4 regions of the Saccharobesus litoralis genome follow, and region 2 is predicted to be linked to each of the others. Evidence: predicted binding sites of a transcription regulator. Region 2 holds the regulator's gene; each other region holds the start of a gene.
The links. Region 2 encodes FNR, which switches genes on or off when oxygen is low (the NO sensors DNR and NnrR bind a similar motif). Its sites were predicted from a motif close to TTGATCTAGATCAA; they were not measured.

Region 1 (3,199 bases), 1.1 Mb from region 2:
ATCCAAGAGTTCAAAGCCAGTATCCAAAAGGCTGATAAGCTGGTGCCAAGCGCCACTATTAAAGCCGATACTGTGTGTAGCCATTGCGGCACTCTATGCATACCAAATAGCATAATGCCAAGAAAAGTTGCTTCTAAGAAAAAGGCAGTCAGCACTTCATAACCCAGTAATGGCCCGGCTATATTACCCACGGTTTCCATAAACCCAGGCCAGTTAGTACCAAACTGAAACGACATGGTAATGCCAGATACCACACCAAGGGCAAACGTTAGGGCGAAGATCTTGACCCAAAAGCGATAGGCGCGCATCCAAACCTGATCGCCACTCAGATCAAACCTTAATTTGAAATAGAATAAGAACCAACACAAGGCGATGGTGATAGTGGGAAATAAAATATGAAAACTAATATTAGCCGCAAATTGAATGCGAGATAACATTAAGGTGTCGGGTAGAAACGTATCAAGCATGATCGTTCTCCATGTCAGATTTAAGAAACCTTTTGTTTGTATTGCGGCTTACCAATGTTAGACGTGTTAGCAAGCGGCAATACAATGCGCTATTAGCCTATAACTGCGCCATGCAACAAGGCATTGGTTGAATCTTTTGTAGGTCGGTCTTTAGGCCGATGGGTACGCTAGTTACATTGGTGTAAATATTGGTCAGCGGGTTCTTAGTTCCCGATAAATCTTAAGTACCTGCAATGGCGTTGCAAGCATACAAGATTTTGTTCCCGACAAATCTTAAGTACCTGCATCCATGCAGGCAAATGCTCGCCTACAAACAAGCATAGTGAGCCAATTAACATAACAACTATAAATAAGTGGTTTATTTAATTAGCTTGTCTTTAAATTCAATCACCTTGGCAACCCCTGAGCCTAACTTCATTAAGGTATCGAGTTTTTCTGGGCTCATTCCTTGTAGCTCACTAGCCCAAGTTGTTAGAGATTCTAATAACTCGTGGATCTCGTGCATCTTACCTTGCGCGTACGCTTCTTGTTCATTGGCAGGCTTATCCAACAAGTTATCTCGTAATAAAGATAATGTTGGATCGACCTCACGCTTACGGCGTTCTTCAAACACACGCAATGCCATTTCAAAGATAGAGCCAGCCGGCGCATAGTATTCTTTACGATCTTTGGGTTTGTGGGTTACTTGGATCAAACGCCAAGACTGTAATTCTTTAATTCCCATACTGACATTACCGCGTGAAATATTAAGTAATTCACTGATCTGCACTGCATGCAAGGCCTGTTCGCTAATCAACAGCAAACCATACATTTGGCCAACTGTGCGGTTAAAGCCCCAACGACTGCCCATTTCTCCGCAGTGCATAACAAAAGATTCTAGTTTCGGTGTCAGTATCATGTTTAAAGATTCTAAACTTTCAATATTTTCTGAAAGTTTAGAATCTTTATTAATTTAGATCAAGAAAAACTCGCCGAAAGTTTGATCATTTAACGAGAAAAAAGAATTAAGTCAGGATTTACGCGAGATTGGGATGTGTTAAAAACCTTTCATGTGCATACGTATGTTGTTAACGCATACGTATGCTACATGGTTATTTATTAACCACGGGAGATTATAATGTTTTACACACTGTTAGCGGTTTTCTCTATTTGAATACTTGTGTAAGCCGCTTAGGTCGAATGAAATGCTGCACACACACTTTATGCGCGTACCAAACAAAATGAGTTTGTTTGCAAAAGCCTTGTTGCCTGAGAGGCCTTTTAAAAAAGCTAGATCCTGCTACGATGCCCTGTAGTGATTTATTCTTTTAAAAGTTTGGTAACAAGTTGCGCTTTTTTATTGGCATGAACACTAACCGTAAGCTTTACGACGCTCAGTCACTAACCGCCCCGCAATACCCCAATTATCAGTATCAACTTCGTCAATGATCACAAAAATTGTTGATGGGTCTTTATCTAATACTTGCTGCACTAGATTGGTCGCCCCAGCCACCAATTCAGCTTTTTGTTCTGGAGTTACACCTTCATTGGTAACTTTAATATTGATATAGGGCATGCTGCTTCCTGTTAAATTACGACCGAGAAAATCGAAATGGCAAAGCGTTATATAGCCAATAACCTTGGCTGGGTTGAAAATGCCATAAACGTTCGGCTGCTGGATATTGTTCTGGTTGTGGCGTTTGCCAGTTAACCCAAGCTTTACCAGTCATACTCAATAGATGGCCATTCTCAAAGTCGACAAATAGTAAACCGGCTTTACCATTGCTTTCTATATTACCTAAAGTACTGAACATATGATTGCCAGCATAATCGGGAATAGTCAGTAAGCCAGAATCAGCAACCTCAACAAAGCCGGGTTCACCACCTCGATGTGAAACATCAGCGCCATTACTAGCGAGATCTAATTGCTGCTCATCAACAAAATAGCTGGCCACAAAAAAGGTATCTGCTTGGCGAATTAAGGCTTTGCTGGCTTTATCCAGTTGCTTAATAGCTTGTTTACGAATAGGTTGACGTTCAGTGGTAGGTATCCAACTTAGCTCTCTTAGCTGAATATATTTAGGACAATTACCAAAGCTTTGTATGACACTGAATGCCCACTGCCAACCACTATCACGCTGCAATTCCGCTACTAAACGGTTGCGGCGTTTGGTATGCAGCTCTATGCCTAACATGCCAACCCGCTGACCAACATCCAAATATTGCAGCTCATCACCTGCAATTGCGGAAGCTTCAATATCAAGGTGCTTATTATCAGGTGCGAATATAAACTGACCGTTTTTTTGTCCTGTCAGCATAGATGCCCAAGGTCGGCCTCTAACATCAACATGCCCTAACAAGATAAACGGCAACTGTTGATAGAAATCACTATGTTGCTGTGGCATAAAATCACGAATAACTCGCGAACCTATATCTTGCATTTGTTGCTCAATACCAAAGGCCTGATGGATCTTGCGCTCGCCGGCATGAAAGGCGTGTTTAGTGCTCATGGGGGACCTTTTTGTAACAAACCTTGTAAGCATAAATGCTCACCTACAACGGGTTTTACACCTGCAAACAGCTCGCTATACAAAGCGTAAAATACCAGCAGAAATAAATTCTGCCCTACCCCAAATAACCTTAAGCAGCCAAACCTACAGCTGATTTTTGCATTGGTACAAACCCCGGTAGTGCTTCAAAGCGAGCTAACCAAGCTCGAATATTGGCGTAATCTTGCAACGACACGTCGCCCT
Region 2 (3,199 bases):
ACCGAAATCAATGTCGACAATGGACTTGGCTTATCAGGTATTGTTTCGGGTAACTTAATTAAAGTGGGATCTAAAGATTACTTCTCACTCGATAACAATCACCCTTGGTGTGATGCAAGATTATTGGTCAGTGTTAACGAGCAACTCATTGCGGCTATCTATTTGGCTGATCCACTGCGAGAAGACGCATTATCCATGGCCAAAGATCTACCTTGCCAAAAGTTAATTTTAAGTGGTGATACAAAAACGTCAGTGGCATCTGCGGCCAATCACCTACAATGTGACTATTTTGCTGAATTAAAACCAATAGACAAAGTGAGTCAATTACATCAAATTCAGCAACAAAACAAATTAGTGGGTATGGTTGGCGACGGTATAAATGACGCTTTGGTGCTATCTGCTGCCGACATCAGCATTGCAGTGGCCAACGCCACCGATCTAAGTAAACAAAAATCAGATATTATTTTAATGAGTCACCAGCTTAACAAAATTAACTGGATATTTACGGTATCAAACAAGCTTAACACTATTATCAAGCAAAACTTATGCTGGGCATTAGGCTATAATTCGCTAGTATTGCCATTAGCTTGTATGAACATACTATCACCTTACGTTGCAGTATTTGGTATGTCATTAAGTTCACTACTGGTTGTTATCAACTCGACTCGGCTTTTAAAATTATGAACGTAGTTTACGTACTCATCCCCCTTGCTATTGTTATTGTATTAATTGCTATAGGTGTGTTTTTTTGGGCGGTTAAATCCGAACAATTTGATGACCTAGACAGACAAGCCTATAACATTCTTTTTGATGATGAAAATAAGCCAAATAAGCCCGCAACCGCCAATGATGTAGTCGATGGCTCGGTTAAAGAACAAACACCAACGGATCACCAAAAATCGTCCAAGCAAGAAAGTGATTTGTCATAAGCAGTATGCTAACTGAACTCATCAGCGCATTTACCATTGGTTTTTTGGCATCATCACATTGCCTTGCCATGTGTGGCGGGATCAGCGCAGCTATTGGCCATGATAAAAATTGTGTTGCCATCGCCGCTTATCATTTAGGCAGAATAACCACCTATACGTTAATTGGCGCATTGGTAGGTTTGGCTAGCCAAACCTTGCTAAGTGAGATTAAGCCCGCTCTAATTGTGGTCAAAGTGCTAGCAGGTAGCTTAATTATATTAATGGGCTTATACGTTGCTCGCCTTAGTTTACTCATTAACTACTTTGAAAAACTATTCACGCCGCTTTGGCAACTAATTCAACCCCATGCAGCTAAAACCTTAAAGCAAAAATCCATTAGCCAACGCTTTGTGGCCGGTGCGCTTTGGGGTTGGCTGCCTTGTGGATTAGTCTACTCAACTGTCGCATGGGCCATGAGCAGCACTAGCCTTTACCAAGGCGCATTAATCATGCTTTGCTTTGGAATTGGTACATTACCTTCAATGCTAACAACCTCCTTTATGTCTCAGCAGGTTGTGCAATTATTAAAACATAATCAGGTAAAGTTAGTGGCTGGACTATCTTTATGCGCTTATGGAATATACACAATATTCGTAGGGGTATTGCAACTTTAGGATATTGTCGTAGACTGTACGATTAATAAGGTCGCTAAGGTTATCTCAATGGAAAATTCAGGATTTTCATGTGCAGTTAGTTGTAATAACTGCAGTATCAGCTCTCTTTGTTTACCCGTGTCTTTAAATAAAACAGATATGGATAAGCTTGATGAAATCATTCATCGCAAGCGCCCATTCCAAAAAGCGGAAAAACTATTTGAAGCCGGTAAACCATTCAAATCTTTGTATGCCGTGCGTTCTGGCTCGTTTAAATCTTATACTATTTCGAGCCAAGGTGATGAACAAATAACCGCCTTTCATTTACCCGGTGATATTATTGGCTTTGATGCCATCCATAATAAAATTCACCCTAGTTTTGCTGTCTCATTAGAAACCTCATTAGTGTGTGAGATCCCGTTTGACACACTTGATAACTTATCAGCTAATATGCCGCAACTGCGCCAGCAAGTGATGAAATTAATGAGTAATGAAATCACCTCAGATCAAGAGCTGGTGTTATTATTAAACCGCAAAACCGCCGAGCAAAAATTGGCAGCGTTTATCAGTAGCTTATCCTATCGATTTGAGCAACGCGGATTTTCACCAAACGAATTCCGGTTAACCATGACCCGCGCTGATATTGGTAACTTCTTAGGTTTAACTGTCGAAACTATCAGCCGCTTACTCAGCCGCTATCAAAAAGAAAATTTAATTAGCGTTAACGGAAAATTTATCAGTATTGTCGACCATAAAGGCTTAGATGAATTATCAGGCAGCCGTAACAACATACTCTGCTAATTTTGCAAAACAAATTGAATTGATAAAAAGCCAGGTTTGACCTGGCTTTTTGTTTTTAGCCTTCGCTGACCACCAATATCTTAACGTTGATTAACCAAAACGCCTGTTTGCTCTGTATCAACTAAATTCCCGCTGTTTTGCCAATATTGAACTAAAATTATTGTTAAGCACTCACAAAGCGGGATCCCTACCATGGAAAAATTTAATCGAATTTTAGCCGTCATTGACCCAACTCAAACAGAACAGAAAGCATTAAATCGAGCGATAGAGTTGGCCTCCAAAACAGGGGCAAGTGTCACGGCCATAATGACCATATTCGACTTTTCATATGAAATGACGACTATGTTGTCTAGCGAAGAGCGCCAATTAATGCAAAGCGCTGTTATCGATGACCGCAGTAATTGGCTAGAAGGTATTTTAGATAAAAAAGCGGATCAAGCAAGCCAACTACATGCAAGAGTGTTGTGGCATAACCGACCTTATCAAGCCATATTAGAGACGGTTTTAAAAGATAATTATGATCTGGTTATTAAAGCGACTCACGAACATGATGTACTAAAATCAGTCATTTTCACTCCTACTGACTGGCACTTGTTACGTAAATGTCCAGTCCCACTGTTGTTAGTTAAAGAACATGCTTGGCCTGAAAACAGTAAAATAATAGCGGCGGTCAATGTTAGTAGCGATGAAGCTGAACACAGGTCACTCAATAAAAAAATTATAGAACAAGCCAAATCGGCCGCTCGCGTTTTGCATTCAGATGCCATACTCGTCAATTGCTACCCTGGTACGCCTGTCAGCTTAGCGGTTGAAATCCCTGAGTTTGATCCATCGAGT
Region 3 (3,199 bases), 1.2 Mb from region 2:
TGACCAGCCAATAATGCTTTGCGTTGCAACTCGGATTGCTCTTCGGCTTTTCGTGCCATGGCATACTCCAAACCATGTTGACAATCCTGATACAATAATTCAAATGTGCGCTGTAACTCTTCTGCTTGATTGCGAAAATCAATTAACTCGTCACCAATTTGTTCGCGGGCTGATTGTAATGTGGAACACATATTTTTCACCGCGCGTAACACAGGCGCAATTTGCTCAACTAACTGAAAGTAAGTTTTAGCTGATTGAGCTTGCTGGTAGGTCTTTTCTAATTCCACTTCCTTTTGCGCAAAGCTAGCGATATGCTCCATTAAAGGTGCAAGCCCTCTACCACGCAATGTCGACTGCCACTCTCCTGCGGCATTACACCAAAAAAACACGCCTTCTCGTTGTTTATCAGACTTATCAGGTAAGGCGTGTAAAATCAGCAAGTGCTGACCATTTTCAGAAATGACACGTTGTTTACCAACGCTTTTGCCCAATCGAGCCAAAATTCGACTATCAACATCCCATTTACGTGGCAACACGTTTTGCTTCCTTATCCAGTTTAAGATAAAAATTAGCTAGGCATAATGGGAAAAGCCCACGTTATTGTCAATAAGTCGATTGTGGCTCGACGCGCAATATTATCTTACAGTGTATAGTCAAAGCAATCAGGTTTTAGGGGAAGCCGTCAAGCTTCGAGACCCCATGAGCATATGCTCTATTATGTGATTGGGGCGAGTAAGCGCTGACAATGAACCATAAAATCTGAGTGAGAAGACTATATTAGAATGTATACCCCACGGATAAGGTATAAACCATAGGATCGACTGCAACATCCGCTTGGCCTGCAACTTCTAATGCTGTGGCTTTAAAATGCGCCGTAGTATTAATATCGATATAACGCGCAGACGCATTAATATGCCAATCATCATTCACAGCAACATCAAGACCAACTTGAGCCGCTAGTCCCCAAGAGTTGTCCAGCTTCAAGTCTTTAGCGCGTAATCCAACGGACTGAGTCCCCGCGGGTAACCCCAAAGTACTGGCCAAATCAGCAATTGCCGTGTTATTTAAGCCACCAACTTGTATCGAGTCATCTTGCATATTAGCCGCGAAATTATCTTCAAAGAACACCGTATAGTTGATACCTACCCCAACATAAGGCGTAACGCTAGGGGTTAGATTTTTAAAAAAGTATATTGCACTAAGTGTAGGAGGAAGATGCTTAGTTTCACCCAATTTAAGCTCGGTAGCCCCAGATTTAACTTTAATATCATGCTGAAAAGGGGTGGCAGCAAGTAACTCAATCGCCCAATTTTCTGTCAACATATAAGCGAAATTAAGCCCAAGCTGCGAATTACTATCGACACTGGTTGTTAACGCTGGGCTAGCCTGCGATAAATGCACTGTACTATTTGCAGCATAAATAATGGCATCATTATCAGCTGGCTGTACACTAGTCACCCCCGCACGCACTATGATATCACCAGCTTCATAAGCTATTGCCGATTGACTACCAACTCCAGCCAATAAGGCCAAACAAACAAGTGATTTTTTCATAACAGTTACCTTTAATATTCAAAACTGTTATTAGAATAATCACCAGCCATAAAAAATTATTGATTTAGAACAAGTTGCTTAGTTCACAAAACTTAAGATAAATCAGACATTTGATCGAGATCAGTTTATACCTACAAGACAATACCGCTATACTGATTAACTGAGCACCTATTGATATCGTCGGCAAGATGACTATCAGGAAAAAGTTGTACCTGAAGAAAAGCGTTGCTATGAAACGAATTACCCGCATTTTATTAAGCTATTGTATTTATCTAGTAAGCGGCTTGCTTGCGCCTAGCTTGCTAGCCCAAACATCAGCCCAAGCTCAACCGGAAGCGCGTGCCTTGTTGTTTGTTAATGCAGACGAAAAAAATGCTTATTGGCAGAGACAAGTGGGTTTTGCCCAAGCGGTAGCATTAAGCTTCAATATAGAACTCGTCGTCGAGTATATTTCACCTAAAGTTCGCGCTCATTTAAGAGAAGTTGAGCACATCAGTAAAACGCTCGACACCAGCCAAGTTAAGTTCGACTATGTAATTAGTACCTTACCCCAGCAAAATGAGAATGCCTTATTACAAGCGCTCGAAAAGCGCCAAATTCCTCTGTTGTCTATCAAGAGTAATTTGAGCCAGCTTGACAATCAAGTCAGCTCCCCACGCCAAGCTTATCCATTATGGTTAGGTCATATCACCATCGACGATGTATACGCTGGCTTTGTCGCGGCCAAACAACTAATCAATCATGCAGCTAAACACACAGGATGCAAGCCAGCCGAATGCCGCTTTAATCTAATGGCAATTAGTGGTGAACAATACAGTCCTATTGCCCAACAACGCGAAGCTGGGTTACGCAGAGCGTTAAAGTACAGTCAGCAAGTCAATTTAGTGCAAACCATCAATTCTGATTGGTCGCCGGAATCAGCCTATGGCCTGATGAATCAAGCGCTACAAAAGAACTCTGCGGAGCTTTTTTGGGTTGCCGACGCCGATATAGCCCGCGCAACCGTTACCAGCTTGGGCTACAATAATTTTATTGCTGGTGAACACGCGCTAGTGGGCGCAATCGGCTGGTCAAATGATGTTGTCGACTTAATCGAGTTTGGTAATCTGGAATTCAGTTTAGGTGGTGACTTTATGTTGGCAGGCTGGGCATTAATATTAATGACAGACTACTTAAGTGGCCGTGATTTTAAACAAGATAGCGGCGTGTTGATTAAAACCAAATTAAGTAAACTAGATAGAAGTTCGCTTTATAGCTTAGGCCAATTCATTAAACAACCAGAATGGCAGGAAGGTCGTCTGCGCTCATTTGCTAAACGTTATAACCCCAATTTAAAACGCTATTTATTTAGCGCCGAGCATTTTATTCGGCAAGCCGGTGTTGGCGTTAACCCTTAATATTAAACCTCGCGGCCACCGTTCTGTACTGAATAAGCATTTTTGTTCGGCATAAACACAGTGGCGCGAGATTGCTCGTATAACCATAAAACCTAAGCGAGAAGACTAATATAGTCAAAGCGATCAGGTTTTAGGGGAAGCCGTCAAGCTTCGAACCCCCATGAGCATATGCTCTATTATGTGATTGGGGTGAGTAAGCGCAGACAATGAACCATAAGACCTGAGAGAGAAGACTATAACCATTACAG
Region 4 (3,199 bases), 1.9 Mb from region 2:
CGCGGTAAAAAAATTGAAGATGTCAGTAATCGTGGCGAGCATATTACGCATGATTTTCTCCATAACAAACTTAAACTGGCCGAATATAATCTTGAAGATTGCCAATTAGTCTCTGATATTTTTGAGCATACTCAAATCCTCGACTTTCTTATATTACGTAGCCAACTAACAGGGTTAGAGTTGGATAGGATCGGCGGCTCGGTTGCGGCATTTACTAATGTTTATTTACCCAAACTGCATCGCGCAGGTTATATAGCACCCAATTTACCTAAAGGTGGCGGTTTAGCTAGCCCTGGCGGTTATGTAATGAATTCGCTTCCTGGCTTGTATAAAAATGTATTAGTGCTCGACTTTAAAAGCCTATACCCGTCAATTATTCGCACGTTTAAGATTGATCCTATGGGCTTAATTGAAGGCTTATTGACGCCAGAACAAGCCATAGAGGGGTTTAAAGGCGGGTATTTTTCGCGCGATAAACACTTTTTACCTGATATTATTTCAGAGCTATGGCGCCAGCGTGATCAAGCTAAGCGTGATAAAGATGCGCCTCGCTCGCAAGCCATTAAAATTTTAATGAATAGTTTTTATGGGGTGCTTGGCTCGGGAGGTTGTCGTTTTTACGATACGCGTTTAGCGAGCTCAATCACTATGCGTGGCCATCAAATTATGCAGCAAACGGCTAAATGGATTGAAGCGCAAGGCTACAAGGTGATTTACGGCGATACCGACTCAACCTTTGTTTGGTTGGAAGGTGATATTAGCCCGTCACAAGCGGCTGATATTGGCAATTCGTTAGCTGATATGATCAACCAAAACTGGCAACAAACTTTACGCGACGATTTTGCGCTGGATTGTTACCTAGAGCTAGAATTTGAAACTCACTTTCAGCGTTTTTTAATGCCGACTATTCGTGGCTCGGAAGCGGGCAGTAAAAAACGTTATGCTGGCACGGTTAATAAAAACGGTAAAATACAAACCGTATTCAAAGGGCTAGAAACCGTTCGTAGTGATTGGACAGAGCTAGCTAAAGAATTTCAAACCACCTTGTATGAAAAAGTGTTTAACGACGAAGATGTGCAAGATTATGTGCAAAAGGTGGTCACGCAAACCTTGAATGGCGAGCGCGATCAACAACTCGTTTATCGTAAGCGTTTACGGCAAAAGCTGAGTGATTATGTGAAAAACGTGCCGCCGCATGTTAAAGCCGCGCGGATTGCCGATGATGAAAATACCAAACGTCATTTACCCCTGCAGTACGACAAAAAAGCCTGGGTTAAATACGTGCTGACAACGCAAGGTGCCCAGCCGATCAATTATCAAACGGCTAATTTTGATTACCAGCATTATATCGACAAACAGCTTAAACCCATCGCCGATGGTATTTTACCTTTTGTTGGTCAGTCGTTTGAACGAATCATTGATCGGCAGTTAAGCTTGTTTTAGTCGAAATTTATTTCGACAATAGCAACTGAGCTGCTACAGGCTTGGTTTCCAGCGGCGACCTTGTCTAAGAACAACATACTCACAATTGAAAAGACCACATTAGAGCTTGTTATTCCTATCGCCATTTTATTATTAGCCACAGCTTAGCGACTTGGGTATATTCACCACATATAATCACTACAATGCGTAATCAATTATTGAGTTTAAGATGTCTCACTTTTTAAAAATCGGTATAGCCGCAATCACTTTATTGGCGTTATCAGCTTGTACTCGAACCACACCGTTACAAGATGCAATGCAAGACATGGCACAAGGACTAAAAACGCTAGCAAGAGCCAAGCAGGAAAACGAGCGTGAGCAAGGCTTGGCTCAGTTTAAACTGGCGTTAACAATGGCCAAAACCATGCAAGTTAAGCCAGAAGATCAAGCGGATTATGATAAAGGCTTAGTCGAAATTGGTGACACGCTGGCCGAACTCGAAGCGGCTATTCAAACCGGTGACCGCAAGGTTATTGGCGAAGTGGTTAAAAAAATTAAGAAAATCAAAGACAGCTACCACGAAAAAATTATTGACGAGCCACAGCGTTAATTAGCTGATCGCAACTTGTTCACCGGCTCAAAATTAAAGACCAGAACCATTGTAAGGCCGAATTTATTTCGGCTAGCACAAGGTTATAAACTCAACCATTCAAAACTTTGAGTTAAAGCACGAGCGGTGTAAAGCTTATGCTCTACAACCGCTAGATTGGCTTATGCAATGAACAACTCGTATCTACAAAACTTTGGGCTTGATTAGGTTATATAAAACCGGCACCAATAATAACGAAGCTAGTGGTGCTAAAATCATACCGCCTAGCATGGGTGCCGCTATGCGCTGCATCACTTCGTAACCGACTTCTTGGCCAATAAACATAGGGTACAAACTTAATAACAAGGTGGCGACAGTCATCACTTTAGGGCGGATACGCTGCAGAGCACCTTGCATAATGAGCGCCTTACTGTCTCCGCTATTAAGGCTTGAGTCGCTATTTAGTAGGGGGGAAGTATCTGGATTTTTTCTTGCTTGATTTAAGTACAGCAACATTACCAAAGCGAACTCGGCCGCGACACCCGCTAAGGCTATCATGCCAATGATAACCGCTAAACTGATGGCAAACTCCATCCAATAAATAAACCAAAGGCTGCCAGTTAACGCAAAAGGCAAAACACTTAACACAATCCAACTCTGTTTATGACTTTGCAACGCTAAGTACAGCAACATATAAATAAGTAAGAGCACGACAGGCACTATCCACAATAACTTTTGGGTAACCGCTTGTTGCTGCTGATAATCGCCTAACCAAGTCACAAAATAGCGTGCAGGTAAGTCTACTTGTTTAAGCAAAGGCGTAGCTTGTTGAATATAGTCTTGCGCGTTGTGCTGCGTACTAATAAACAAGGTGGCGGTTTTTAAGCCATTTTCGCTTTTAACTAAGCTTGCGCCCTGAGTAAAATTCAGTGAGGCGAGTGTATCTAATGTGACTTGCGCACCACTTGGTGTATCAATTAACAAACTAGCGATGGCTTCGGGCGTTTGTCGATAAGCTTTAGCCAAGCGTAATTTAATCGCAAAACGTTCTTCTGCTTTGAACATTTGCTCAAAAGTTTGCCCGCCTATGGCTTGGTTTATCCAAACATGTAGGTCACTCACTGTCATGCCGTATTCGCGTAACGCTTGTGGCTTTAGCTCGATATTAAGATAGTTGCCAGAACTGGG

Region 1: a site for FNR is predicted at 1,415-1,428, ahead of C2869_RS09215 (GbsR/MarR family transcriptional regulator). Genes of this name have one in related genera too.
Region 3: a site for FNR is predicted at 1,614-1,627, ahead of C2869_RS08485 (OmpW/AlkL family protein). Genes of this name have one in related genera too.
Region 4: a site for FNR is predicted at 1,504-1,517, ahead of C2869_RS21255 (cytochrome b562). Genes of this name have one in related genera too.

What each region holds. Positions count from the first base shown of each region.
Region 1 is NZ_CP026604.1:2,605,499-2,608,697, reverse strand. It holds gene C2869_RS09220 (cytochrome ubiquinol oxidase subunit I) at 1-467, opposite strand, end outside; gene C2869_RS09215 (GbsR/MarR family transcriptional regulator) at 826-1,365, opposite strand; gene C2869_RS09210 (tautomerase family protein) at 1,819-2,022, opposite strand; gene C2869_RS09205 (pyridoxamine 5'-phosphate oxidase family protein) at 2,039-2,956, opposite strand; gene C2869_RS09200 (glutathione S-transferase family protein) at 3,087-3,199, opposite strand, start outside.
Region 2 is NZ_CP026604.1:3,679,077-3,682,275, reverse strand. It holds gene C2869_RS13175 (heavy metal translocating P-type ATPase) at 1-684, shown strand, start outside; gene ccoS (cbb3-type cytochrome oxidase assembly protein CcoS) at 681-929, shown strand; gene C2869_RS13165 (sulfite exporter TauE/SafE family protein) at 935-1,582, shown strand; gene fnr (fumarate/nitrate reduction transcriptional regulator Fnr) at 1,631-2,362, shown strand; gene uspE (universal stress protein UspE) at 2,555-3,199, shown strand, end outside.
Region 3 is NZ_CP026604.1:2,432,887-2,436,085, reverse strand. It holds gene C2869_RS08490 (magnesium transporter CorA family protein) at 1-536, opposite strand, end outside; gene C2869_RS08485 (OmpW/AlkL family protein) at 778-1,554, opposite strand; gene C2869_RS08480 (substrate-binding domain-containing protein) at 1,785-2,951, shown strand; gene hemF (oxygen-dependent coproporphyrinogen oxidase) at 3,194-3,199, opposite strand, start outside.
Region 4 is NZ_CP026604.1:5,544,174-5,547,372, reverse strand. It holds gene C2869_RS21260 (DNA polymerase II) at 1-1,443, shown strand, start outside; gene C2869_RS21255 (cytochrome b562) at 1,652-2,032, shown strand; gene C2869_RS21250 (efflux RND transporter permease subunit) at 2,216-3,199, opposite strand, start outside.